DNA from 2 places in the Rhizobium sp. BR 362 genome. Region 1 is predicted to be linked to the other one. Evidence: riboswitches for the same ligand, from Rfam matches in the RefSeq annotation. Region 1 holds a riboswitch; the other holds the start of a gene.

The links. Region 1 has a riboswitch for S-adenosylmethionine ahead of metA (homoserine O-acetyltransferase MetA). Riboswitches for the same ligand answer to the same signal wherever they lie in the genome.
Positions count from the first base shown of each region.
Region 2: linked by a shared signal. The riboswitch ahead of QDY28_RS17435 (O-succinylhomoserine sulfhydrylase) and the one ahead of metA (homoserine O-acetyltransferase MetA) in region 1 are both predicted to bind S-adenosylmethionine.

Region 1 covers NZ_JARWGH010000005.1:147,116-167,598, reverse strand. Annotated here, with positions in the region: gene QDY28_RS09425 (glycoside hydrolase family 2 protein) at 1-499, opposite strand, end outside; gene QDY28_RS09420 (DUF1839 family protein) at 567-1,526, opposite strand; gene QDY28_RS09415 (amino acid--[acyl-carrier-protein] ligase) at 1,535-2,443, opposite strand; gene QDY28_RS09410 (acyl-CoA dehydrogenase family protein) at 2,449-3,642, opposite strand; gene QDY28_RS09405 (acyl carrier protein) at 3,642-3,893, opposite strand; gene QDY28_RS09400 (lysine-2,3-aminomutase-like protein) at 4,249-5,301, opposite strand; gene epmA (EF-P lysine aminoacylase EpmA) at 5,298-6,362, opposite strand; gene efp (elongation factor P) at 6,513-7,082, shown strand; gene QDY28_RS09385 (DUF4160 domain-containing protein) at 7,223-7,450, shown strand; gene QDY28_RS09380 (DUF2442 domain-containing protein) at 7,443-7,856, shown strand; gene QDY28_RS09375 (ABC transporter ATP-binding protein/permease) at 7,866-9,719, opposite strand; gene QDY28_RS09370 (AAA family ATPase) at 9,888-10,730, shown strand; gene QDY28_RS09365 (NUDIX domain-containing protein) at 10,730-11,152, shown strand; SAM riboswitch at 11,233-11,310, shown strand; gene metA (homoserine O-acetyltransferase MetA) at 11,359-12,285, shown strand; gene QDY28_RS09355 (vWA domain-containing protein) at 12,288-13,475, shown strand; gene QDY28_RS09350 (aldose epimerase family protein) at 13,740-14,765, shown strand; gene QDY28_RS09345 (GntR family transcriptional regulator) at 14,888-15,661, shown strand; gene QDY28_RS09340 (SIS domain-containing protein) at 15,658-16,689, shown strand; gene nagA (N-acetylglucosamine-6-phosphate deacetylase) at 16,689-17,846, shown strand; gene QDY28_RS09330 (SIS domain-containing protein) at 17,871-18,599, shown strand; gene QDY28_RS09325 (efflux RND transporter permease subunit) at 18,606-20,483, opposite strand, start outside.
Region 2 covers NZ_JARWGH010000013.1:50-3,904, reverse strand. Annotated here, with positions in the region: gene QDY28_RS17450 (BrnA antitoxin family protein) at 1-188, shown strand, start outside; tRNA gene QDY28_RS17445 (tRNA-Gly) at 205-278, opposite strand; gene QDY28_RS17440 (2'-deoxycytidine 5'-triphosphate deaminase) at 337-1,431, opposite strand; SAM riboswitch at 1,602-1,680, shown strand; gene QDY28_RS17435 (O-succinylhomoserine sulfhydrylase) at 1,724-2,908, shown strand; gene apaG (Co2+/Mg2+ efflux protein ApaG) at 3,233-3,625, shown strand; partial or broken gene QDY28_RS17425 (hypothetical protein) at 3,714-3,855, opposite strand, start outside.

The sequences.
Region 1 (20,483 bases):
CGAGAAGGGTCGTGCGCACCAGGCGCAGGCTCTGCGGCGTGATCATCTGCGGCCGCCAGCGGGCTCTGGGGCCAGCTTCGGCAAGGCGCGGCTCCAGTGCGCGGAAGCAGAGCGCCAGCTCATCGCCGCCAAGCAGGTGGACGGCAAGTTCGTGCGATTCGAACATGCTTTCGGAGACGAGAATTTTTCTGCCGTTCAGGAAGACTTCGCAGAGCGTTGCCAACCCTCCGAGCCGCAGAACGGCATTGCCGGGGTCGGCGTCGACCAATCGGCAAAGATACCAGGCGTCCTTGTCGTTCAGCGGGTGGGGATTCTCGCGATTGAAGAGGCCGGCCTTTTCCAGCGCCACGGCGACGGTGTCCGGCACTGACGCCGGAATGAACCCGCCCGAAAGCGGGACGTCCGAAGGCGAGGCGCAGGCGCCCGCATCCGTCAGAACCAGGTTCCATCCTTCGCTTAGCAGCGTCTCGCCGCCAAAATCAGCCAAACGCCCTTGCATTCAATTCCTCAGCTCAGAACATCTTTCCCAAAAGTGCAGGCGGCTTTTGGGAGGAGATCATGTTCGCCTACAGCTTTTGTTCAAGCAGCCCCATCATCGAATCCCATGCATCAGCGGCCGGATCAAGGGCCGTCTGCAGCGGCTCGAATTTCTTGCGTGTTATGGCGCGGGCTAGCTGGAACTGCACCGATTTCGCCACCTCCGAAATCCGCCGGGCCTCACCGGCAATCTCGGAAAAATCTGCCGACAGCCAATCGAGATGACTGCCGGCGAGCTCGAAATTAGCCCCGAGCTGGCGCAGCGTATTGAAGGCATATTTGTGGAAAAAGCCGAAGGGCCGCTCGGCCACCGCTTCCACCTGCGCCGGGAAAACCGCTGCGAAGGCACGGATGGGATTTGCCCCCGGGCGGCGGCGGAAATGGAAGGCCAGAAGTTGCCTAGACGTCTCTCGGATCGCAGCCTCGCCCGGTGCGTTCCCCGGAAACTTCGCAAATTCGGCATAGGGCAGGAAGGGCAGATCTTCTTCCGTCAGGTGCAATTGGAACAGCCCGTCGAAATCCTCGCCCGACAGCCGGAAGAAGCCACCATTGTGGAAATAGTCGAGCTCGCGGGCCGCCATGTCCAACCGGTTGATGGCAACGGTCGTCTTGCCATGCTCGCGGCGATAGCCGACACCCTGGGTGTCCGGCGTGTAGAAGGAATCCATTTCGACCAGGCAGAGCCGGCCACGGCCGATCTGCTCGGCGATGTGGTGCTGGACCTTGTCGTAGATCGCCAGTTCGGTGCAGCGGATGCCGTAGAGCGCCTCCAGATCTTCGAGCGGCACCTTGAAGAAGGTGAATTGGTCGCCCTCGAAATCCTGGGTCACCGTGAAGCCGAGCATGGCTTCCGGCGGCAGCTTCAGGCTTGAAAGCACCTCGATCCAGAGATCGATATAGCAATTGGTTTCCGGCCACATGCGCTCGCTGTCGTGCAGCGCATGTGGCTTATAGGCGGTGGGATCGAGTCCAGCGAAGACGGAGGCCATGGAGACGATCAGCCCCACAACGCCTTGCACACGCTTTCGGGCCATTCCTTGGTATCGAGACCGTGATGATGGAACAGTGCCAGCGCGATGCGCTCCAGACCGAAGCCAACGCAAGCGGTGTGTGCGACATTGCCGTCCTTGAAGTTCAAGCCCCATTTCGCGCCGAAGGCATCCTGATGATAGTTGAAGCTCATGCAGGCGGTCGGATTGGCCGATGAGGTGATCGGAATCAGCAGCTCGAACTTCAGGTTCTGGTCGCGCTGGTTGTTGGCAAGCATCTTGCCGGCGCGGCCGAAGAACGGGTCGTTGGCGACATCGATGGTCACTTCCAGGCCGACAGCCTTCATCATCTCGATGCCGCGATCCATCCAACTCTGGCGGAAATCGGTCACATGCTTGTCGGTGCCCATACAGACATATTCGCGCATGCGGAAGAGCTGCTGGCGGGCCGGATCCTTGGAGGGCTCGTGGCGGAAGCAATAGGACTGCAGGTCGAAGAGCGCGCCGCTCTCCGGCAATGCGCCGCGTTTGGCCACCGTCGGATAGAGCGGATAGCAGGCCGCCGGCGTCAGCACGATGTCGGTCGCCTGCTGGTCCTTGGTCCAGTCGTCGCCAACTTCCATGCACTTCAGGAGGCTCATGTGATCGAGTTCGTTGCCGCAGAAGCTGTGCACCGTGCCGGCAAGCTGCGGAAAGCTCTTCATGTACCCGCTCTTTTCGAAGAAGGCGCGGTTCATACCGGGCGGAAAGCGGATGGCTTCGGCACCATCGGCGCCGCCGAACTTATCGATCAGGCGCTCGAAGGCGGAAATGACGTCTTCGAACTGGCCGCTGCGGCCGTAAAGGCCATCAACGCCGGTATCGATCAAAAGACCGGATTCAAAAAGGCGGTCGAGAAACGAGGTCTGCATATCCATGACGATTATCCCAGTAGGCTGGCATCTTGTTTGTGGACGAGCAACATGGTCGACGTGTTGCCGAGAATGCGGTCGTTCGAGATCATCAGTTGAGCGGAATGCGCATCGCGCAAATGGCGGCCGAGGCTGTAGGGCGTGCCGTTCTTGTAGCCCATGATGCCGCAGATCAGCATCGCGTGGTTGATGATCGGCAGGATCATCTCCGACGACGCGATCTTGACGTTGTTCATGGCGACGGCAAACGCCATTGAGGAGAGCCGGTCGGCATCGGCCTTGGCCTCTTCATAGACTTTCAGGCCGGCGACGACGTTCGATTTCACCATCTGCAGCAGGCTCGAGACTTCCGCCAGCCGCAGCGCGCCGGGCGGCTGCGTGCCGGGCGACTTGCGGGCCGCAGCGCGCACGAAAGCCTGGGCGCGGGCCACCGCATCGGCTGCGATGCCATACCAGACGCCGCTCCAGAGCAGATGCGAGCTTGCCAGCATCGATTGCGCGGCAATCTCGGCGAACGGTTTCGGCAGGATCTGCACGGCCGGCGCTTCGCCCTTGAAGAGGAAGCCGTCGGAGCAGGTGCCGCGCATGCCGAGCGTGTTCCACTCGACGGTGCGCTCCAGCGTGTATTGATCTTTCAGGAAGACGGTCAGAACTTGATCGGAAGAGGCCGCCTCGGCATGGCTGCGCGAGGTGATCAGGATCGCGTCGGCATGGGCACCGTAGGAGATGACGGTTGCGTCCTTCTCGAGGAAGCAACGGTCGCCCTCCACCCTGATGGCGCAGATGCTGTTGCGGAGATTGCCACCGATGCCGCCTTCCGTCGTCGCCGATGCCAGCAGAAGCTGTTCCTTGGCGATGCGGCGCATGAACTCGCGGTGCCACTCGCTGCCGGCGCCGTGTTCGACCAAGCTCGACAGCTTGATCTGATGCATGGCGAAGACCATGGCGCTCGCCGCGCAGGCCTGGCCGAGAATCGAGCAGAGCTCGGCTATTTCAATGGTCGATGCACCTTCGCCGCCAAGATCGGCCGGGATCTGCATCGACAGCAGCCTTTCGGCGCGCATCGCATCCACGGCCTCGCGCGGGAACCTGCCCTCGACGTCGACTGCATCGGCATATTTGCCGGCGATTGCCGCGACGCGCGCGGCTCGCACCGCCGCCGTGTCTCCGGCTCCGGCTTCAACCAAAGCGACCGCGACGTTCATCAGGCAACCTTTCGGCTGTCCAGGATCATGCCGACCGTCTTTTCGATGGCAACGATGCTGGCAAAGGATTTGCGGTTCAGCAGATTGTCGGGAAATTCGATGTCGAAGGCTTCTTCGATGCCGAGCATGAGCTGCACCGATGCAAAGGAAGACAGTCCGGCCGCATAGAGATCGGCATCGTCAGCTATCTGATCCATCGTAACGGGGAGCGCACCAAACTTGGCCAGCAAATCGCGAATCGTCTCATTCATCTTGTAGTTCCTCCAGGCAATCGTAAACACGACGGCAGCAACGCCGTCTTATCCTGAGCCGAGAAGTAACAGGGAAATTAGAACATTCCGCTAAGCGACGTGGTAAATATAACCAGGCAATACTTAGCAAGAAAATCTTATCTTTTATATTTGTCTAAAATAAATTTACGATATCTAAACCATATAACCTGTCGTTTACAGGATAATATTTGTAATTTCTAAAACCTAGACGGGTTGATGTGCGGAAAACGGTACTTGACACCAAGGTTAATGTGCCAAATTTTCCAGCAAAGTTCATTTACAAACGCGGGGTTTCGGACACGCTGAAGTAGAAAAAGCGGGCGGGGAGCAGACCTTAATCCGCCGGCGGATAGATATGCTCGCCACCGCGATAGTCCGAAATGGAATAGCAGCCTTCGCCGATCTCGCGGACGGCGTTTCGGCCGATATCTGCCTTGCCATGGCCGCCCGGGATATCGAGGATGTAGGTCGGCTGGCAGAGGCCGGAAATGCGGCCGCGCAGTGCCGCGACGATCTTCTGCCCCTCGGCTATCGTCAGCCGGAAATGACTGGTGCCGGGGGCAAGATCGGGGTGATGCAGGTAATAGGGCTTGATCCGCGTCTCGACGAAAGCCTTCATCAGCGCCGCCAGCACATCCGGATCGTCATTGACGCCCTTCAGCAACACGGACTGGCTGACGAGCACGATGCCCGCATCGACAAGCCGCGCACAGGCGGCACGCGCCTCGGCGGTCAGCTCGCGCGGGTGGTTGGCATGCAGCGCCACATAAATGGTCTTGCCGCTCGCTTTCAGTGCCGCGATCAGCGCCCCATCGATCTTCAGGGGATCGACAACCGGCACGCGGGTATGGAAGCGGACGATCTTCACATGCTCGATATCGGCGAGCGCACTCAGCATCTCCTCCAGCCGGCGCGGCGACAGCACCAGCGGATCGCCGCCGGTCAAGATGACCTCCCAGATTTCCCGGTGATCGCGGATATAGGCAAAGGCGGCGTCGAGCGCCGCCGCGTCCAGTGTGCCGAGGCCCTGCGGTCCGACCATTTCGCGGCGGAAACAGAAGCGGCAATAGACCGGGCAGACATGCACCGCCTTCAGCAGCACGCGGTCGGGATAGCGATGGACGATACCCTCAACGGGACTATGGGCGTGATCGCCAATCGGATCGATCCGCTCTTCCGGCGTGGCGAGGAGTTCGGCGATGTCAGGCACGAATTGCCGGGCGATGGGATCGGCAGGGTCGCTGCGGTCGATCAGCTTTGCCATGGTCGAGGTCAGAGCAATGGCATAGCGCTCGGCAACCGCCTCCAGCGACAGAGCCTCACCGGCATCGATCAAACCGGCCTGTGCTAGGTCGTCGACATTTCTGATCGGGCGCATCACGTTCATGAACCAAACTCCGAAACGGGCGCCCAGAGCACCTGTTCGATCCGCGAGGCACCGGTCGCCAACATCACCAGCCGGTCGAAGCCGAGCGCTATGCCGCTCGCCTCCGGCATGGCGGCAAGGGCTTCGAGAAATTCCTCGTCCAGCGGATAGCTTTCGCCATAGATGCGCATCTTTTCCGCCATCTCGATCCCGAACCGCCGCCGCTGCTCGTCGGGATTGGTGAGTTCGCCGAAAGCATTGGCGAGCTCGACACCGCAGGCATAGAGTTCGAAGCGTTCGGCCACCCGGTGATCGCGCGCCGAAGGTCGGGCAAGGGCAGCTTCCGAGACCGGATATTCGTCGAGGATCGTCGCCCGGCCGAAGCCGAGATAGGGCTCGACCTTTTCGACCAGCACGCGGCTGAAAAGATCCGGCCAGTGATCGTCCTTTGCAACGCGCATGCCGATACGCTGCATCTCGGCCGCCAGATAGTCGCGATCCGTCGATCCGTCGAGGCCGACCGAGCCCAGCAGATCGATGCCGGCATAGCGTTCGAAGGCGGCGGCAACACTGATGCGTTCCGGCGTAAGGAACGGGTCAGTTTCGGCGCCGCGATAGCTGAGTGTCTTCGCTCCGACCGTCTCCGCCGCCAGCGCCAGCAGCGCAGCACAATCGGTCATCAGCGTCTCATAGGTCTCGCCCGCCCGATACCATTCCAGCATGGTGAATTCCGGATGGTGCAGCGGTCCGCGCTCGCGGTTGCGATAGACATGGGCGAAGCAGGCAATGCGCTCCTCGCCGGCGGCCAGCAGCTTCTTGCAGGCGAACTCCGGCGAGGTGTGGAGATAGAAAGGCGCTTTCTGGCCATCCGTCGTCAGCGCCTCGGTGGCGAAGGCATGAAGATGTGCCTCGTTGCCCGGCGACACCTGCAGCGTCGGCGTGTCGACTTCGATGAAACCATTGCGGGCGAAGAATTCGCGCAGCGCCGCCTGGATGGCATTGCGGCCGATGAGGAATGGCCGCCGGTCCGCATGCACGCTGCGGGTCCACCAGGGGGACGCTTTGCTGCTCGTTGGCTCCATTGCGCGCTTTCTTCTCGGGATCGCCGGGTATGGGGGTGGCTATTTCCACTGATTTAGGGTAGTTGCGCCCCCAAGCAAACAATAGCTGCGTCGCGAGGTGCATTTCGACAGTCCTCTACGACGCGACAGGCCGAGTTACAAGGAAGTCTTATGGTCAAGGTCATCGCCTCTTCAGTCCGCAAGGGCAACGTTCTCGACGTCGACGGCAAACTCTACGTCGTTCTTACCGCTCAGAACTTTCATCCGGGCAAGGGCACGCCGGTCACCCAGGTCGACATGCGCCGCATCGTCGATGGCGTGAAGGTGTCCGAGCGCTGGCGCACCACCGAGCAGGTCGAGCGCGCCTTCGTCGAAGATGTGAACTTCCAGTATCTCTATGAAGACGGCGAAGGCTTCCACTTCATGAACCCGGCCACCTACGATCAGGTCGTCGTCGACGCCGAAACCATGGGCGACCAGAAGGCCTATCTCCAGGAAGGCATGACCTGCATCCTGTCGATCCATGAAGGCGTTCCGCTCGCCATCGAACTGCCGCGCCATGTCACGCTGGAAATCACCGAAACGGAACCGGTCGTGAAGGGCCAGACGGCATCGTCCTCCTACAAGCCTGCCATGCTGTCGAACGGCGTGCGCACCATGGTGCCGCCGCACATCAACGCCGGCACCCGCGTCGTCATCGCCACGGAAGACAATTCCTACGTCGAGCGCGCCAAGGACTGAGAGAACGGTCTATCGTTTCATGGGAAACGCCCTGTCCTTATGGATGGGGCGTTTTTGTTTGGAGTCTTGGCGGAATTACAATTCGGCAGATGCGCTTGCTGAACGCTTGAAATACCCAAGTTGTTAGGTTATTTTCTCTGATGGTCACAGTGCTTCGTCAGCATGGAATGCGGTTCGTCATTTACACGGCTGATCACGAACCTCCTCATGCTCATGTTGTCGGCGAAGGGGAAGCTCGGATCGATATTGTCACCCTAACCGTAATCACTCAAGGCGGAATGTCCGATAGAGACGTCCGCCGGGCGGTCGCTACAATAGAAGCAAACCAGCAATTATTCCTCGATACCTGGAGAAAGTATCATGGTTGAGGTCACTGACGCGGAATTGGCCCGAGCAAAGCAGCGTTGGGAGGCAGAACGAGTCGAAAGGCCTATTCCACTTTCCGTGCGTTTCGATGGTCTTTCGGAACGCATCGTCGTTGAATTTACAAACGGGGCGTCCTTTATGTTCCCGGCCCGCTCCTTAGAGGGTTTGGAAGAGGCGACCGCTGCGCAGTTGGCCGAAGTGGAGCTTTTAGGGGAGACAGCACTGCACTGGGAAAGTCTCGACGCCGACTACACGATTACCGGTCTGATGAACGGGATATTCGGCACAAAAGCATTTATGGAAGCCCAGCGCCGTGGAGGCCAATCCCGCTCGCCTGCTAAAATCGCGGCAAGCCGTGCAAACGGCGCCAAGGGCGGCCGCCCCAAGAAATCTGCGGGACATTCCTGACAGAGGTTACTACCGCGACGGCGAATTCGCTCTCTTGGGGCTCGCATCCCGTATCACGGCCGCCGGGGGCACGACTTCGGCAACGACTTCCTCGTGCGGCACCAGCGCCTGAAGATGTAGGACGCGTGGCGACATTGCCTGAAGATAGGCTTCGGAGCGGCCGATATAAATGACGGCGGCGTCGGTGAACTCCGTCAGCAGTGCCGAGAACTTGGCCTGAATATCCGGTTCCAGGCCTTCCATCACTTCATCGAGGATGATCCATTTCGGCTGCGCCAGCAGCAAATGCGCGAAGGCGAGCGCCTTTTGCTCGTCATTGTCCAGCAGCCGGTCCCAGCGCGCCTGCGTATCGAGCCGGCTCTTCAGGCGGCTAAGGCCGACTTTATCCATTGCTGCCTCGACGGCGGCTTCGTCATAGGCATCCCGATCCTCGGGAAAGCAGATCGCTTCGCGCAGCGTGCCGCCCGGTACATAGGGCGTATGCGGCATGAACAGCATGTCTTCCATCGGCGGCAGGCTGATCTTGCCGGCGCCGCAATTCCATTGATGCGCCAGCGACTGGAACAGCAGCCTGCGGTTCACGCCATGGTCGCCATTGACCATGATGTGCTCGCCGGCGGCGATCGTCACCGTGCCTTCGCGGATACGGAAACCGTTCTCGATGGCATCCTCGCTGGTCTTGGTCGAAATCTCCATGTCCGTCCAGACCATTTTACCGGGCGCCGCGTGATCGAAAGCAATGGTATGCGGCATGACCTTACCGTCATCCATCTCCGTCAACGCCTGGCGAAAATCGGTGACGCGCATCAGCGTAGCGCGCCATTCCGCGATCGGGCCAAAATTGGCGACATACCAGCGCAAGGCAGTATTGACCTGGTTGAAAGCGCCGACCGCCACCATCAACTGGCCGATGGTCAGCCCGCCGGAGAAATAGGCGGGCGCAGCCACCAGGATCGGAATGATCAGCACCAGCCAGCCATAACCGGCCGAAACCCAGGTGAGATTGGTATTGGCAATGGCGAGCTGACGGATGACGGCAAGCACGGCGGAGATATCGAGATTGATCCGCCGGCGCTCATTCTCCTCGCCGCCGGCAATGGTGATCGCCGGCATATGCTCGTTGGCGTGCATCAGCGCAAAGCGCAGCTCGGCTTCCTTCGAATAACGATCGGCATTCAGCCGCACCAGCCGGCGGCCGACGAACTGGCTCAGGAACGAGGCAGAACCGGCATAGATGATGGCCGCCCAGACCATATAGCCGGGGATGGAGAAGCTCATGCCCTTGAAATTGAAGACCATGCCGCTGGAGAGTTCCCAGAGCACGCCGATGAAGCTGAACAGCAGGATGGTCGCCTGCACCAGGCCGATCGCGAGCCCTGTCGTGCTTTCGGCAAGATTGCGGGCATCCTCGTGCAGCCGCTGGTCCGGATTGACGCCGATCAGGCCGGAAGAGGCGAGACGAAGCGCGCGTTTAGCCTGCAGCCATTGATCGACGAGGTCACGCGCAAGGCCTTCGCGCATATAAAGCGCAGTCATCTGATTAAGCCATGCCTGCACGACATTGAGGACCAGAAGCAGGCCGGCGATGATGCCGAAGACGCCAAGCTGATGGAAAAACGCGGCAGTATCGCGCCGCGCGAGTGAATCATAAAACGGCGCATTCCAATTGTTCAGCAGAACCTGGACATAGGCCGTCACAATGATGATCACGAACAAGGCAATCGTGAGAGAAATGATCTTGATGCGTACCGCCGAATACCAAAAAGCGGAAAACATCATGCGCAGCCGATAAAGGACGCTGAAGTCGTATCCGACCCGGTCAGCTCCCTCGATGTTCGACTTGGCTTGCGTTTCAACTGCCATCAACACGTCCCTGCAACGCACTTAATTCCCAGTTAATCATGACCTGCTCACATGTCCATCCATGCGATACATCAGCGTGATCACGTTCGGTATATACACCGTTTCATGCCTTGAACCGAATAAGACCAAGGACTAGCTTGCGCCTCAAAGATTGATGAAAGCCTTCCAATGCAATTTCACGGCACTGCAGACTATATTGCCGACAAGGATTTGATGGTCGCCGTCAATGCCGCAATTCGGCTGGAACGTCCGCTTTTGGTAAAGGGCGAGCCGGGAACCGGCAAGACGGAACTGGCGCGCCAGGTCGCCACTGCCCTCGGCCTCGACCTCATCGAATGGAATATCAAATCGACCACGAAGGCGCAGCAGGGCCTTTACGAATACGATGCCGTCTCGCGCCTGCGCGACAGCCAGTTGGGCGATGCGCGCGTCAATGACGTCAGGAATTACATCCGCCAAGGCAAGCTCTGGCAGGCTTTTACGGCACCAGAGAAATGCGTGCTGCTAATTGATGAGATCGACAAGGCCGACATCGAATTCCCGAACGATCTGCTGCAGGAACTCGACCGCATGGAGTTCCATGTCTATGAGACCGGCGAAACGATCCGCGCCGCGGTCAGGCCGATCGTCATCATCACCTCGAACAATGAAAAGGAGCTGCCGGATGCTTTCCTGCGCCGCTGCTTCTTCCATTACATCCGCTTCCCCGATGCCGAAACGCTGACGCGTATCGTCGAGGTGCACTATCCCGGCATCAAGCAGACGCTGGTGCGGGCCGCACTCACGCAATTTTTCGAGATCCGCGATGTGCCGGGGCTGAAGAAAAAGCCCTCGACCTCCGAAGCGCTCGATTGGATCCGCCTCCTCGTCGCCGACGACGTCGATCCCGCCCCACTGCGTGCCGATGCGAAGAGCGCACTGCCAAAGCTGCACGGAGCCTTGCTGAAGAACGAGCAGGACGTCCATCTCTTCGAGCGGCTGGCTTTTATCGCGCGCGGGCAGGGGAAATAATGCGGCCGGATGCCGTGAAGGTCTTGATCTACGCGGTGCGCGACCGGCACCTGCTGGTATTCGATGAGCCAGATTTTCCCGCTGTCCAGCTCCAGGTTCCCGGCGGCACTGTCGAATCCGGTGAGGATATTGTAGCGGCGGCGGCGCGCGAATTCGAGGAGGAGACCGGTTTTGCGCCGGACGAACTCCATCCGCTCGGCCTCCACGACTACCGCTTCGAAAAGAACGGCCGCGAGCATCATCACCAGCGGCACTATTTCCGCTGCCGTATCTCCCAGACAGCGCCCGCCACTTGGCTCCACTACGAAATGACGCCTTTCGACGGTAGCAGCCCGATTGCCTTTCGCTTCTTCTGGCTGCCGATCGAGGCCGCCAAGCAGCGGCTCGGCTATGGCATGGAAGCCCTGCTTGAACATCTGTAGGCCGCATCCGACATCAGGGCGCGGCCGCCAGCCTTCCTTCGACGCTTGCCCATTGACCGGCCGAGATGTCAGGTCTATTGAATTTCTCCCGTGGTGATTTGGCCGGCCGGCTTGCAGCCACGTTAAAAAAGTCGCTAAAGGGCCGCGTGCGGACCGGTAGCGATTCTTATCGCGGCCGGTTTTTTGTTTTTGGTCGAGTGATAACGATGCCCATCAAGATTCCCGATACGCTGCCCGCGTTTGAAGCCCTCCAGAGCGAGGGCGTGCGGGTGATGACCGAAACGGTGGCGATCCGGCAGGATATCCGCCCCCTTCAGATCGGGCTTCTCAATCTCATGCCGAACAAGATCAAGACCGAGGTACAGATGGCGCGCCTCGTCGGCGCCTCGCCGCTGCAGGTGGAATTCTCGCTGATCCGCGTCGGCGGCCACAAGGCAAAGAATACTTCGGAAGAGCATCTGCTCGCCTTCTACGAGACCTGGGAGGAGGTGAAGCACCGCAAGTACGACGGCTTCATCATCACCGGCGCGCCGATCGAGCTGCTGGACTATGAGGAGGTCACCTACTGGAACGAGATGCAGCAGATCTTCGACTGGACGGCAACCAACGTTCATTCGACTATGAATGTCTGCTGGGGCGCTATGGCGGCTGCCTATCATTTCCATAAGGTGCCGAAATATACGCTGAAGGAAAAAGCCTTTGGCGTTTATCGCCACCAGAACCTGAAGCCGTCCTCGGTCTATCTCAACGGCTTCTCGGATGATTTCGCCATTCCGGTCTCGCGCTGGACGGAAGTGCGCCGCGCCGATATCGAAAAGGTGCCGGGACTGCAGATACTGATGGATTCGAGCGAGATGGGCGTTTGCCTCGTCCACGAGCAGGCCTGCAACCGGCTCTACATGTTCAATCACGTGGAGTATGATTCCACCTCGCTGGCCGACGAATATTTTCGGGACGTGAATGCGGGCGTGCCGATCAAGATGCCGCATAACTATTTCCCGCATAACGACCCGGACATTGCGCCACAGAACCGTTGGCGCAGCCATGCGCATCTGTTCTTCGGCAACTGGATCAATGAGATCTACCAGACGACGCCCTATGATCTCGAGGAGATCGGCCAAGAGAGGTTCTGAGCTTGTTCATTCCCTTCTTCCTGAAGCTGAAGGAAGCGAAGGTTCCGGTGACGCTCCGGGAATTCCTGTCGCTTCTGGAAGGGATGGAAGAAGGGATCGCCGACTACGATGTCGAGGCCTTCTATTATCTGGCGCGCACGGCGCTGATCAAAGATGAGCGTTTCATCGACCGTTTCGACCAGGTCTTTGCCGATTATTTTCGCGGCGTCGAGACCCTCGGCGGTGACGCCGAGCCGGCCGAGCTGGCCGTCATCCCCGATGAATGGCTGCGCAAGCTCGCCGAAAGACATCTGACGGACGAGGAAAAGAAGCTGGTCGAGGCGCTCGGCGGCTTCGAAAAGCTGATGGAGACGCTGCGTCAGCGCCTTGCAGAGCAGAAGGGCCGGCACCAGGGCGGCTCGAAATGGATCGGTACGGCCGGCACTTCGCCGTTCGGCGCCTATGGCTACAATCCGGAAGGCGTGCGAATCGGCCAGAAAGCCTCCCGTCACCGCAAGGCTGCAAAAGTCTGGGATCGCCGCGAATTTCAAAATCTCGATGACAGCGTCGAGCTCGGCACCCGTAACATCAAGGTCGCTCTGAAACGGCTCCGCCGCTGGGTGCGCGAAGGGGCGGCCGAAGAGCTCGACCTATCCGGCACGATCCGCTCCACCGCCGAGCACGGCTATCTCGACGTCCAGACCCGGCCGGAGCGGCGCAATGCCGTCAAACTGCTGATGTTCTTCGATGTCGGCGGCTCGATGGACGATCATATCCGCGTGGTCGAGGAACTATTCTCCGCAGCCCGCGCCGAATTCCGGCACATGGAATATTTCTATTTTCATAACTGCCTCTACGAAGGCGTCTGGAAGGACAATCGCCGCCGGCGCGCCGATGTCATTGCGACGACCGATCTGATCCGCACCTTCGGCCCCGACTATCGCGTCGTTTTCGTCGGCGATGCCTCGATGAGCCCCTATGAGGTCACCCATCCCGGCGGCTCGGTGGAACATTGGAACAAGGAGCCCGGCGAGATCTGGCTCAGCCGTATCACCGGCCATTTCCGCAAATGCGTCTGGCTCAATCCCGTGCCCGAAGACTATTGGAGCCATACCACCTCGATCTCGATCATCCGCCGCCTGCTTGGCGGAAGGATGTATCCTCTGACGCTCGGCGGTTTGGAGAAGGCGACAAAGGAATTGTCGCGTTGAGACAATCTGCGTTGATGCCGCATCTTTGTGCCTGGCACAAGATCGCGGCAAAATCGAACTTTCCTGACAGGCCCAAACGAAACCAACTCGCCAGCCTGTCGCACGCATTCCACATTACCGGCGCAGGGTAGCAACTCCGAAGCCAGACCAAGGCTTGATCGCCCGTCGGCCGCTCCTAAATTTCGCGAGGGAACCGGTTGCGGACCGGCGAAAATGGGGGCAGGGTCTGGCATCGAATATTTCGACAGGAATGGATGAGCTGATATGACGACAGACAGTTTGGAGCGGGAAGTTTTCGGAACGACGGCCGATGGAGAAACGGTTTATCGCGTCAGAATAGCGGGCGGTGGTCTGACGGCCCATATCATGACCTGGGGTGCCGTCATTCAGGACCTGCGTCTAGATGGCCATAGCCCGGCCCTTTTGCTCGGTTTCGACAATTTCGACGATTACCCGGCCCATTCCTCCTATTTCGGCGCGACGCCTGGCCGCTGTGCCAACCGTATCGGCGCCGGCCATTTCACGCTGGACGGTAAGGATTATCAGCTCGAGCTCAACGAAAAAGGCGTCACCCATCTGCATGGCGGCAAGGACAATATCGCCAAGCGCAACTGGACGATCGTCGAACACGCCGTCGACCGCGTTGTCCTGAAGATCGTCGATCCCGACGGCCGCGCCGGCTATCCCGGCAATTGCACGATACAGGCGACCTATTGGGTGCATGGCAACGGCGAATTCTCGGTCACCTACGAATCGACGACCGACAAGCCGACGCTCGCCAATGTCTGCCAGCATGCCTATTTCAATCTCGACGGACGTGACGACGCACTCGGCCACGACATCATGATCGCCGCCGATCATTATACGCCGACGGACGAGAAGCAGGTGCCGACGGGGGAAGTGCGCCCCGTCGCCGACACCGTTTTCGATTTCCGCGAAATGGCGCCGATGATGCGCTTCGATGGGGCTGAACAGGCGCTCTACGACCATAATTTCTGCCTGTCGTCCGAGCGTACCGCCAAGCGCTCGGTGGTGCTGGCGCGTAGCGTCAATTCCGGCGTCTCGCTCGAAGTGCGCACGACCGAGCCGGGCGTGCAGTTCTATGCCGGTTTCAAGCTGGATGTTCCCGTTCCCGGTCACGACGGCCGCAAGATCGGCCCCTTTGCGGGTTTCTGCCTGGAAACTCAGGTCTGGCCGGATGCCATCAACCACCAGGGCTTCCCGAACGCCGTCCTTCGCCCCGGTGAAGTGCTGCGACAGGAAACGGACTACATCTTCACCAAGAATTGAGCTGAAGACCCTGCTATCCCGGACTTATCGCCTGGGCGCAGATAGCGCTCAGGCGATTCATTTTAGCCGATAGACCAGTTTTATCTTGCGGATTGGTTCTAGATAGGTTCTATAAGGAACCCATGGATAGAACCAGTTTAATCGCTGAACTGAACAGCCGTGGTCTCCGCGATGAGGCCATGACCGGTCCGTTGTACAAGCGCCTGGCGCAGGCGCTGACCGGTCTTATCCAGGAAGGCCTGCTGAAATCGGGAACGGCTCTGCCGGGCGAGCGTGACCTCGCCGAGGCCTTGCGGGTCGGCCGCGTCACGGTCCGCACCGCCTATCGTGATCTGCTGGCCTCCGGCGCGATCGAGTCGCGTCATGGCAGCGGTACTTTCGTGTCGCAGCGCGTCGAGCGCATCGAACAACCGCTCTGGCGGCTCTCCTCCTTCTCAGCCGATATGCGCTCGCGTGGGCGCGAGCCGGCGGCGAAGATCCTGTCGTGCACCATCAGCACGCCGGCCCCGGAAGAATCCTTCCTGCTCGGGCTCGGCCTCGACGAGCCTGTGCTGCGGCTCGATCGTCTGCGCCTGGCGGACGGCCAGCCGCTCGCCATCGAGCGTGCCGTCGTTCCGATCAAATTTGTCGGCGAGGATGCGGTTTCAGAGGGTTCGCTCTATGATGCGCTGGCTGAAAACGGCTTCAAGCCGGTCCGGGCCCTGCAGCGGCTGACAGCCGTGACGCTCGATCCGACCTCCGCGTCGATCCTCAACGTCAAAGCCGGGGCGCCGGCGCTCTTGATCGAACGCATTTCACGCCTGGAAGACCAGCGCGTCGTTGAATACACCCGCTCGCATTATCGCGGCGATGCCTACGATTTCGTTGCCGAATTGAGAATTGGAGATGACCTATGAGCGAGACCCAATCCCTGATGCTGACGGAAGCCGGCCAGTCGCCGGATGTCGTCGCGGCCCTGCTTGAGAAAGAAAAGTCCGTCTTTGCGGAAATTGCAAAACTCTTCGCCTCCAGCCGCCCGTCTGTGATCACCACGGCGGCGCGCGGCTCTTCCGACCACGCAGCCACCTTCTTCAAATATCTCTTCGAAATTTCCCATGGCATTCCGGTCGCCTCGGTCGGGCCGTCGATCGCCTCGGTCTATGGCGCGCCTCTGTACCTGAAGGGCGGCATCCACTTCACCGTATCGCAATCCGGCGGCAGCCCCGACATCATCGCGCTGCAGGCCGCCGCCAAGCGGGGCGGCGCCACGACGATTGCCGTCGTCAATGTCACCGACAGCCCGCTCGCCAAAGAGGCCGATATCGTGCTCGGCCTCAATGCCGGCCCGGAAAAAAGCGTCGCCGCCACAAAATCCTTCATTGCCTCCGTCGCGGCACTTGCCGGCGTCACCGCGGCAATCTCGAAAGATCAGGCGCTTGCCGCCGGCCTCGCCAAATTGCCGGAGGCGCTTGCCGCGACATCGGGGATCGACGGCAAGGCCGCCGAGGACGTGCTCTTCAATGCAACATCGCTTTACACCGGCGGACGCGGCCCTGCCTTTGCCATCGCGCTGGAGGCAGCGCTGAAGGCCAAGGAAACCTCCGGCCTGCATGCTGAAGCCTTTTCGCTTGCCGAGCTGATGCACGGGCCGATGCGGCTAGTGCAGCCGGGCTTCCCGATCGTCGCCTTTTCGCCCGACGATGCAGCCTTTGCCAACAACGCCCAGGCGCTGGAACGCCTGCAGAAGCTTGGCGCCACGGCGGTATCCTTCTCCAACGCGCCTCTCCCGGGCATCAACCTTCGCATGCCCACCACCGGCAGCGGACTGATCGACCCGCTGGTGTCGCTGCTCTGCTATTATCGCCTCATCGAATCCGTGACGCGGCGCAAGGGTTTCGATCCGGATAAGCCGGCTAATCTTCTTAAGGTAACGGAGACCATGTGATGGATTACAAGGTCTTTACCGGCGCCGGCATCTTCGATGGCGACCGGTTTCATGAAGACAGTGCGCTGGTGATCGGCAATGGCCGCGTGCACGCCATCACCGGCGCAAATGACGTGCCCGACAATGCCGAGACCATCCGCCTGAATGGCGGCGTCCTCGCCCCCGGCTTCATCGATGCCCAGGTGAACGGCGGCGGCGGCCGCATGCTGAACGACGAACCTTCGGCCGAATCCATGTACATGATTGCCAAGGGGCATCGCCCCTACGGCACGACGTCGGTGCTGCCGACCCTTATCACCGATGTCGCAGCCGCCACGTCGGCGGCGATCGAAGCGGCCATCGAGGCCGTCAAGGCCAATCGCGGCGTCGCCGGCCTGCATCTCGAAGGCCCGCACCTGGCGCCGGCCCGCAAGGGCGCGCATCTCGCCGAACTGATGCGCCCGGTCGAAGATAAGGATGTCAAGACTTTCATCCGCGCCCGTGAGGCGATCGGCACCCTGCTGGTCACCATGGCGGCCGAGCAGGTCACCGAGCGCCAGGTACAGGCGCTGAACGAAGGCGGCGTCATCGTCAGCATCGGCCACAGCGACTGCACTGCGGAAGCCGCGGACGCTCGCTTCGATGCAGGCGCCCGCGGCGTCACCCATCTTTTCAACGCCATGAGCCAGATGGGCCATCGCGCGCCGGGTCTCGTCGGAGCGGCGATCGACCATCCCTCGCCTTGGTGCGGCATCATCGCCGATGGTCACCATGTCGATCCCCGAGCCCTGCGCATCGCGCTCCGCGCCAAGCGCGGCGAAGGCCGGCTGTTCTTCGTCACCGACGCCATGTCGCTGGTCGGCACCGACCTTCCGAGCTTCACTCTGAACGGCCGCACGGTCTATCGCACCAAGGGTGGTTATTGCTCGAAGCTGACACTGGACGACGGCACGCTTGCCGGCTCCGACGTCGATATGATTTCGACTATCCGCTACGGCGTCAACATGCTCGAATTGCCGCTCGCGGAAGCCCTGCGCATGGCGACATCCTATCCGGCCCAGTTCCTGCGGCTCACCGACCGTGGATATCTGACGCCCGGCGCGCGGGCAGATCTCGTCCATATCAATGACGGCATCGAAGTCACCGGAACATGGATCTCGGGCCAGCCATCGGCCTGAGACAGCAAACGAGAGAGGCACGGAATGACCGAAGTCACGGACAGCTATTTCTCCGCCCTCATCGGCCGGCTGGAAACCTTGCGCGAAACGCTTGCCGAGCCGATGGCGAAGGCAGCCGGTGTCATCTCAGCGGCGGCGCGCGCCGACCGACGCGTCTATGTCTTCGGCACCGGCCATTCGCACATGCTGGCGGAAGAGGTGCATTATCGCGCCGGCGGCCTAGCCTTCACCATACCCGTGCTGGTCGGCTCCGCCATGCTGCACGAAGGCGCCGTCATCAGCTCCGTCTACGAGCGCACCGAGGGTCTGATACGGCCGATTTTCGAGCGTTACGGCATGCAGCCCGGCGATGTGCTGATCATTGCTTCCAATTCCGGCGTCAACGCCGCACCGATCGAGGCGGCGGACTATGGCCGCGAGATCGGCGCGACCGTCATCGCCATTACCTCGCTCGCCTACTCCGCGGCCATTGCCAATGGCCGCCGTCGGTTGGCGGATATTGCCGACATCGTCCTCGACAATGGCCTGCCGCCGGGCGACGCCATCATCGATCTGCCGGGTAGTGATTTGAAAGTCGGGCCGGCGTCGACCGCAATCGGCGCCACGGTGCTGAACGCCATTTTCGCCGAAGTCGCCGCCGAGCTTTGCAAGGACGGCGATCCGCCGGTCTATCTCAGCGCCAACATGCCGCGCGCCAAGGAAATCAATCAGCGGCTGGTGAAAAAATACCGGCCGCGCAATCCGCATCTCTGATCGGTGTCACTGCGCCGCAGCGTCGTGGACTGACGTTTCCGTCGCGACCTCCTCCGCCTGCCTGCGCCGCTTGCGCAGCACGACGTAGAAGACAGGCGTCAGGAACAAGCCGAACAGCGTCACGCCGAGCATGCCCGAAAAGACCGCTGTGCCGAGAGATTGGCGCATTTCTGCACCGGGACCGGTGGCGATCATCAGCGGCACGACGCCGAAGATGAAGGCGAAGGCGGTCATCAGGATCGGCCGCAGGCGCAGATGGCTGGCCTCGATCGCCGCTTCGACGGCGCTCTTGCCCTCCAACTGCGCCTGGCGGGCGAATTCCACGATCAGGATCGCGTTCTTCGCCGCAAGGCCGATCAGCACGATGAGGCCGATCTGCGTCAGGATATTGTTGTCCATGCCCCTCAGATGCACGCCGATGAGCGCAGCCAGCACTGCCAGCGGTACGATCAGGATGATGGCCAGCGGCAAGATCCAGCTTTCATATTGCGCCGAAAGCGCCAGGAAGACGAAAATGACCGACAGCGCGAAGATGTAGACGGCGGTATTGCCGGTGTTCCTTTCCTGATAGGCGAGCTCGGTCCACTCGAAGGTCGTGCCCGTGGGCAGCAGGTTCTTCGCCAGTCCCTCCATCGTATCGAGCGCGCTGCCGGTCGACACACCCGGCCCCGGATTGCCCTGAAGGGGAACCGAGACATACATGTTATAGCGCTGAACGAGCGTCGGCCCGGTCGTATCCTGAATGTCGACCAGCGTGCCGAGCGGCACGAGCGCGCCGGTGGCCGATCGAACCTTCAGAGCGAGAATATCGTCTCGATCCATGCGGTATTGCTGATCCGCCTGCGCGCGCACCTGGTAGACGCGCCCAAAGGCGTTGAAGTCATTGACATAGGATGTGCCGAGATTGATCGACAAGGTCTCGAAAATATTCGGGATCGGCACGTTCAACGCCCGCGCCTTGTCGCGGTCGACCGCCAGGAAATATTGCGGGCTGTTGGCCGAGAAGGTGGTGAAGACGCCGCTGACGCCCTTGTTCTGGGCGGCGATCCCCATGAGCTGATAGGCAAGCGGGAGAATCCGGCGCATGTCGGCATTTTCCCGGTCCATGATCTGCATCTTGAAGCCGCCGGAATTGCCGACGCCGCGGATCGAAGGCGGCGGAATGGCGATGATGAAGGCTTCCTGGATGCCCTGCAGGCTGCCATAGAGCTGACCGATGATCTTGCTTGCCGTCTCGCCGCTCTTCAGTCTCTCCTCGAATGATTTGAAGGGCGTGAAGATCACGCCGGAATTCGAGGCATTCGTGAAGGTCGCGCCGTTGAAGCCGGCAAAGGCGACGGCATTTTCGATGCCCGGTGTTTTCCTGATGATCTCCGTCGCCTTCTGAATGACCGCGTTGGTGCGTGCGAGTGAGGCGCCGTCCGGAAGCTGTACGACGACGATGGCATAGCCCTGGTCCATGGTCGGGACGAAACCCTGTGGCACGATCTTGGCCATGTACCAAGTCGCGCCAAGCAGCCCGACGAAAACGATGAGAGCGCAGCCGAGCGCGACCCAGGTCGTGACGAGATGGCTGATGAGCCAGGAATAGCCGCTGCTCATCCGGTCGAAACCACGGTTGAAGCCATTGCCGAGCGCACGGCCGAAGCGCGAGAAGATGTTCGTCGATTTCTTGTGGTCGTGCGGGCGCAGCACGATCGACGCTATCGCCGGCGACAGCGTTAGTGAATTCAGGCAGGAAATCGCCGTCGCAACGGAAATCGTCACTGCGAACTGCCGGTAGAACTGCCCCGTTATGCCGGGAATGAAAGCCGTCGGCAGGAAGACGGCGATAAGCACCAGCGAAATCGCCAGCACCGCCGTGCCGACCTCGTTCATGGTCAC
Region 2 (3,855 bases), on a different contig from region 1:
TTACGGAAGCATTCCCCGAGCTCACCGAGGAGATCCGCAAGAATCTAGGCGGGCGTCCCAAATCGGAAAATCCCAAGCTTGCTGTCAGTATTCGCCTGGACCGGGATGTCGTCGAAGCTTTCAAGGCGGATGGCGAAGGCTGGCAAAGCCGGATAAACGAGGCTCTGCGCAAGGCCGCTGGTCTATAGAGGCAAATTGAAAAACTGGAGCGGGTGAAGGGAATCGAACCCTCGTATTCAGCTTGGGAAGCTGCTGCTCTACCATTGAGCTACACCCGCCTGACATTCAGAGGTGTCCAACAGTTGGCGGTCTCTGTCAAGGCCGCCAAATAGACGATCACAGCCGGAAATGCTTTGAAAGCTTCAGGCCCTGCGCTTGATAGTTGGAGCCGAGGCCGGAGCCGTAGAGGCTTGAGGGCTGTTCCAGCATATGCTCGTAGACCAGGCGGCCGACGATCTGGCCGTCTTCGAGGATGAAGGGGACTTCGTGGCTGCGCACTTCCAGCACGGCGCGGCTGCCGCGTCCGCCGGCGGGCGCGTGGCCGAAGCCGGGGTCGAAAAAGCCGGCGTAATGAACGCGGAATTCGCCGACCAGGGGATCAAAGGGCGTCATTTCGGCGGCATAGTGCGGCGGCACATGCACGGCTTCGCGTGAGACGAGGATATAGAATTCGTCGGGATCGAGGATCAGTTCGGTGCGGCCGCGGCTGTACAGCGGCTCCCAGAAATCGAAGATATCGTGCTGGGCCTTCTTGTCGACATCGACGACCGCCGTGTGATGCTTGCCGCGATAGCCGATCAGGCCTTCCTTATCGCCGGCCAGATCGATCGACAGCGCTATGCCGCCGCCGGTGACATTCGGCTTCTTGCTGGCGACCAGCGTCTCGCTCTCGTGCAGTGCCAGCAGTTCCGGCTCGGAGAGCATGGCCTGGCCGACGCGGAAGCGGATCTGCGACAGGCGCGAGCCGCGGCGCACGACGATCGGGAAGGTGCGCGGGCTGATTTCGAGATAGAGCGGACCGGAATAGCCGGCCGGAATCTTGTCGAATTCCTGCGCACGGTCGGTAATGACGCGGGTGAAGATATCCAGACGGCCGGTCGAGCTCTTCGGATTGGCGGAGGCGGACATATCGGCCGGCAGGTCGAGCCGCTCCATCAGCGGCACGATGTAGACGCAACCGGTTTCCAGCACCGCGCCTTCCGAGAGATCGACCACATGGAGCTTCAGCCGGTCGAGCTTGTCGGCGACAAGATGCGACGGGCCGGGCATAAAGCTGGCGCGGACACGGAAAGCATGCGCGCTGAGCCTGAGATCCAGGCTCGCCGGCTGAATCTGATCGACATCCAGTTCTTTTTCGCTCGTCAGCCGTCCTGCTTCGAAGAGCGCCGCAATGGCGCGATCTGCCAAAATTCCAGTAGTGCGAGCCATCATGCCTCTTTCCCAGCGTATAACCCAGTAAGTCGAGAACAAACTTGCCGGGTTATACGCCGTACTAAATCTTACTGCGGCCTTTGCGCATCCCGACGGACGCACGGGCAGTAATTTGCCGCAGACAAAACCAAACTCGGGGAATTGACGCAAGCGGTCAACGGCAGTATTGCAACTTATCCCGTGGTGATTTGGCCGGTCGGCTTGCAGCCACGTTAAACAAGTGGCTAAAAGGACCGGGGTTAAACCGGTCTGCTTTCGCGACCGGTTTTTTTGTTTTGAAAGTGGTGATGGCATGAGCAAGACTTGGCGCCCCGCAACCCAGCTCGTTCACGGCGGAACGCTCCGCTCGCAGTTCGGCGAGACCTCCGAAGCAATCTATCTGACGCAAGGTTTCGTCTACGACACGTCCGAAGCAGCCGAGGCCCGTTTCAAGGGTGAGACAGACGGCTTCATCTACGCCCGCTACGGCAGCCCGACGAACGACATGTTCGAAAAGCGCATGTGCGCTCTGGAGGGTGCCGAAGATGCCCGCGCCACCGCTTCCGGCATGGCCGCTGTTACCGCCGCCATCCTCTGCCAGCTAAAGGCCGGCGATCATATCGTCGCAGCCCGCGCACTCTTCGGCTCCTGCCGCTGGGTTGTCGAGACGCTTGCACCGAAATACGGCATCGAATGCACGCTCGTCGACGGCCGCTTCATCGAGAATTGGGAAAAAGCGATCCAGCCGAATACCAAGGTCTTCTTCCTGGAAAGCCCGACCAATCCGACGCTGGAAGTGGTCGATATCGCCGCCGTCGCCAAACTTGCCAATCAGATCGGCGCCAAGGTCGTGGTCGACAACGTCTTTGCCACGCCGCTGTTCCAGAAGCCTTTGGAACTCGGTGCGCACATCGTCGTCTACTCCGCCACCAAGCACATCGACGGCCAGGGCCGTTCGCTCGGCGGCGTCATCCTTTCCGACAAAAAATGGATCGACGAGAACCTGCACGATTATTTCCGCCATACCGGCCCGGCCATGTCGCCGTTCACGGCCTGGACGCTGCTGAAGGGCATCGAAACGCTGCCGCTGCGCGTCAAACAGCAGACGCAGAACGCAGCCAGGGTCGCCGATTTCCTCGCCGAGCAGAGCACGGTCGGCAAGGTGATCTATCCCGGCCGCAAGGACCATCCGCAGGCCGACATCATCGCCAAGCAGATGACCGGCGGCTCGACGCTGGTGGCTTTCGAACTGAAGGGCGGCAAGGAAGCGGCTTTCAAGCTGCAGAACGCGCTGGAAATCGTCAAGATCTCCAACAATCTCGGCGACTCCAAGAGCCTGATCACCCATCCCGCCACCACGACGCACAAAAATCTCACCGACGAAGCCCGCGCCGAACTCGGCATTTCCCCGGGAACGGTGCGTTTTTCCGCCGGGATCGAGGACAGCGAGGACCTGGTCGAGGATTTCGCCCGCGCGCTGGCGCAGGTTTCTGCCTGACGTTCTACCCCAGCCCGCCCGAATATTGTTTGGGCGGGCTTACGCATCTTGAAAACAGACTTTGCGCCTATACTTTCGACCGCGGACGATTAACCTTTAGAGTTAGTCATAACATCTGAAAATCCGAATGGCTTAATCCGTGAAAGGCGTTTCCACCAATCCATTCCTTGACGGAACAGGTCGCTTTATAGGATACCCCTAAGTATCCCGCTTTCCGTGGGATCATAGAAAGCGGATAAGGTGCCCTAGACTTAAATGCTGGAGCGTCCTTTGTGCGTTCGTTTGGGCGTGCGACGTTTCGGAGTAGTGACCAAGGTGTCAGGCATGTATCGCGCACTAACACACGACATCGAAGTTGTCGTCGAACCCTTTTATCTGGAGGAGCAATCCGATCCGGAAGACGATCGTTACGTCTGGGGTTACCGCATCGTCATTTCCAACCATTCGACGATCTCCGTCCGGCTGGTGACGCGCTATTGGCACATCACCGATCAGAATGGCATCGTGGACGAGGTTACCGGACCCGGCGTTGTGGGCGAGCAGCCGAGACTGCAGCCCGGCGATACCTATGAATATTCCTCGGGCTGCCCGCTCGATACGCCCTCGGGCATGATGTTCGGCCATTACCAGATGGAGACGGACGACGGAAAGCTCTTCCACGTCAAAATCCCCGCCTTTTCGCTGGATACGCCCAACCTGCTGCGGACGCTGAACTAAAGCTGGCCGAAGCGGTTCAGCTTTTCGCGGAACCGCTGCACCCTTTCATCTTTGCCCGGCGCAATTGGTCGCCCGTGAAGAACAACGATTAGCCGATTACCGGGGTTGCGTTTGAAGCTTGGAATATTGGGTCTAACCGTTTGGATAGAGCCAGAGCTGCCCAGATGATAGCCAAGCAAAACCTGATCCATACGAGGATGCGGCGGAAGTTATAGCCCACGGCTGCAAGG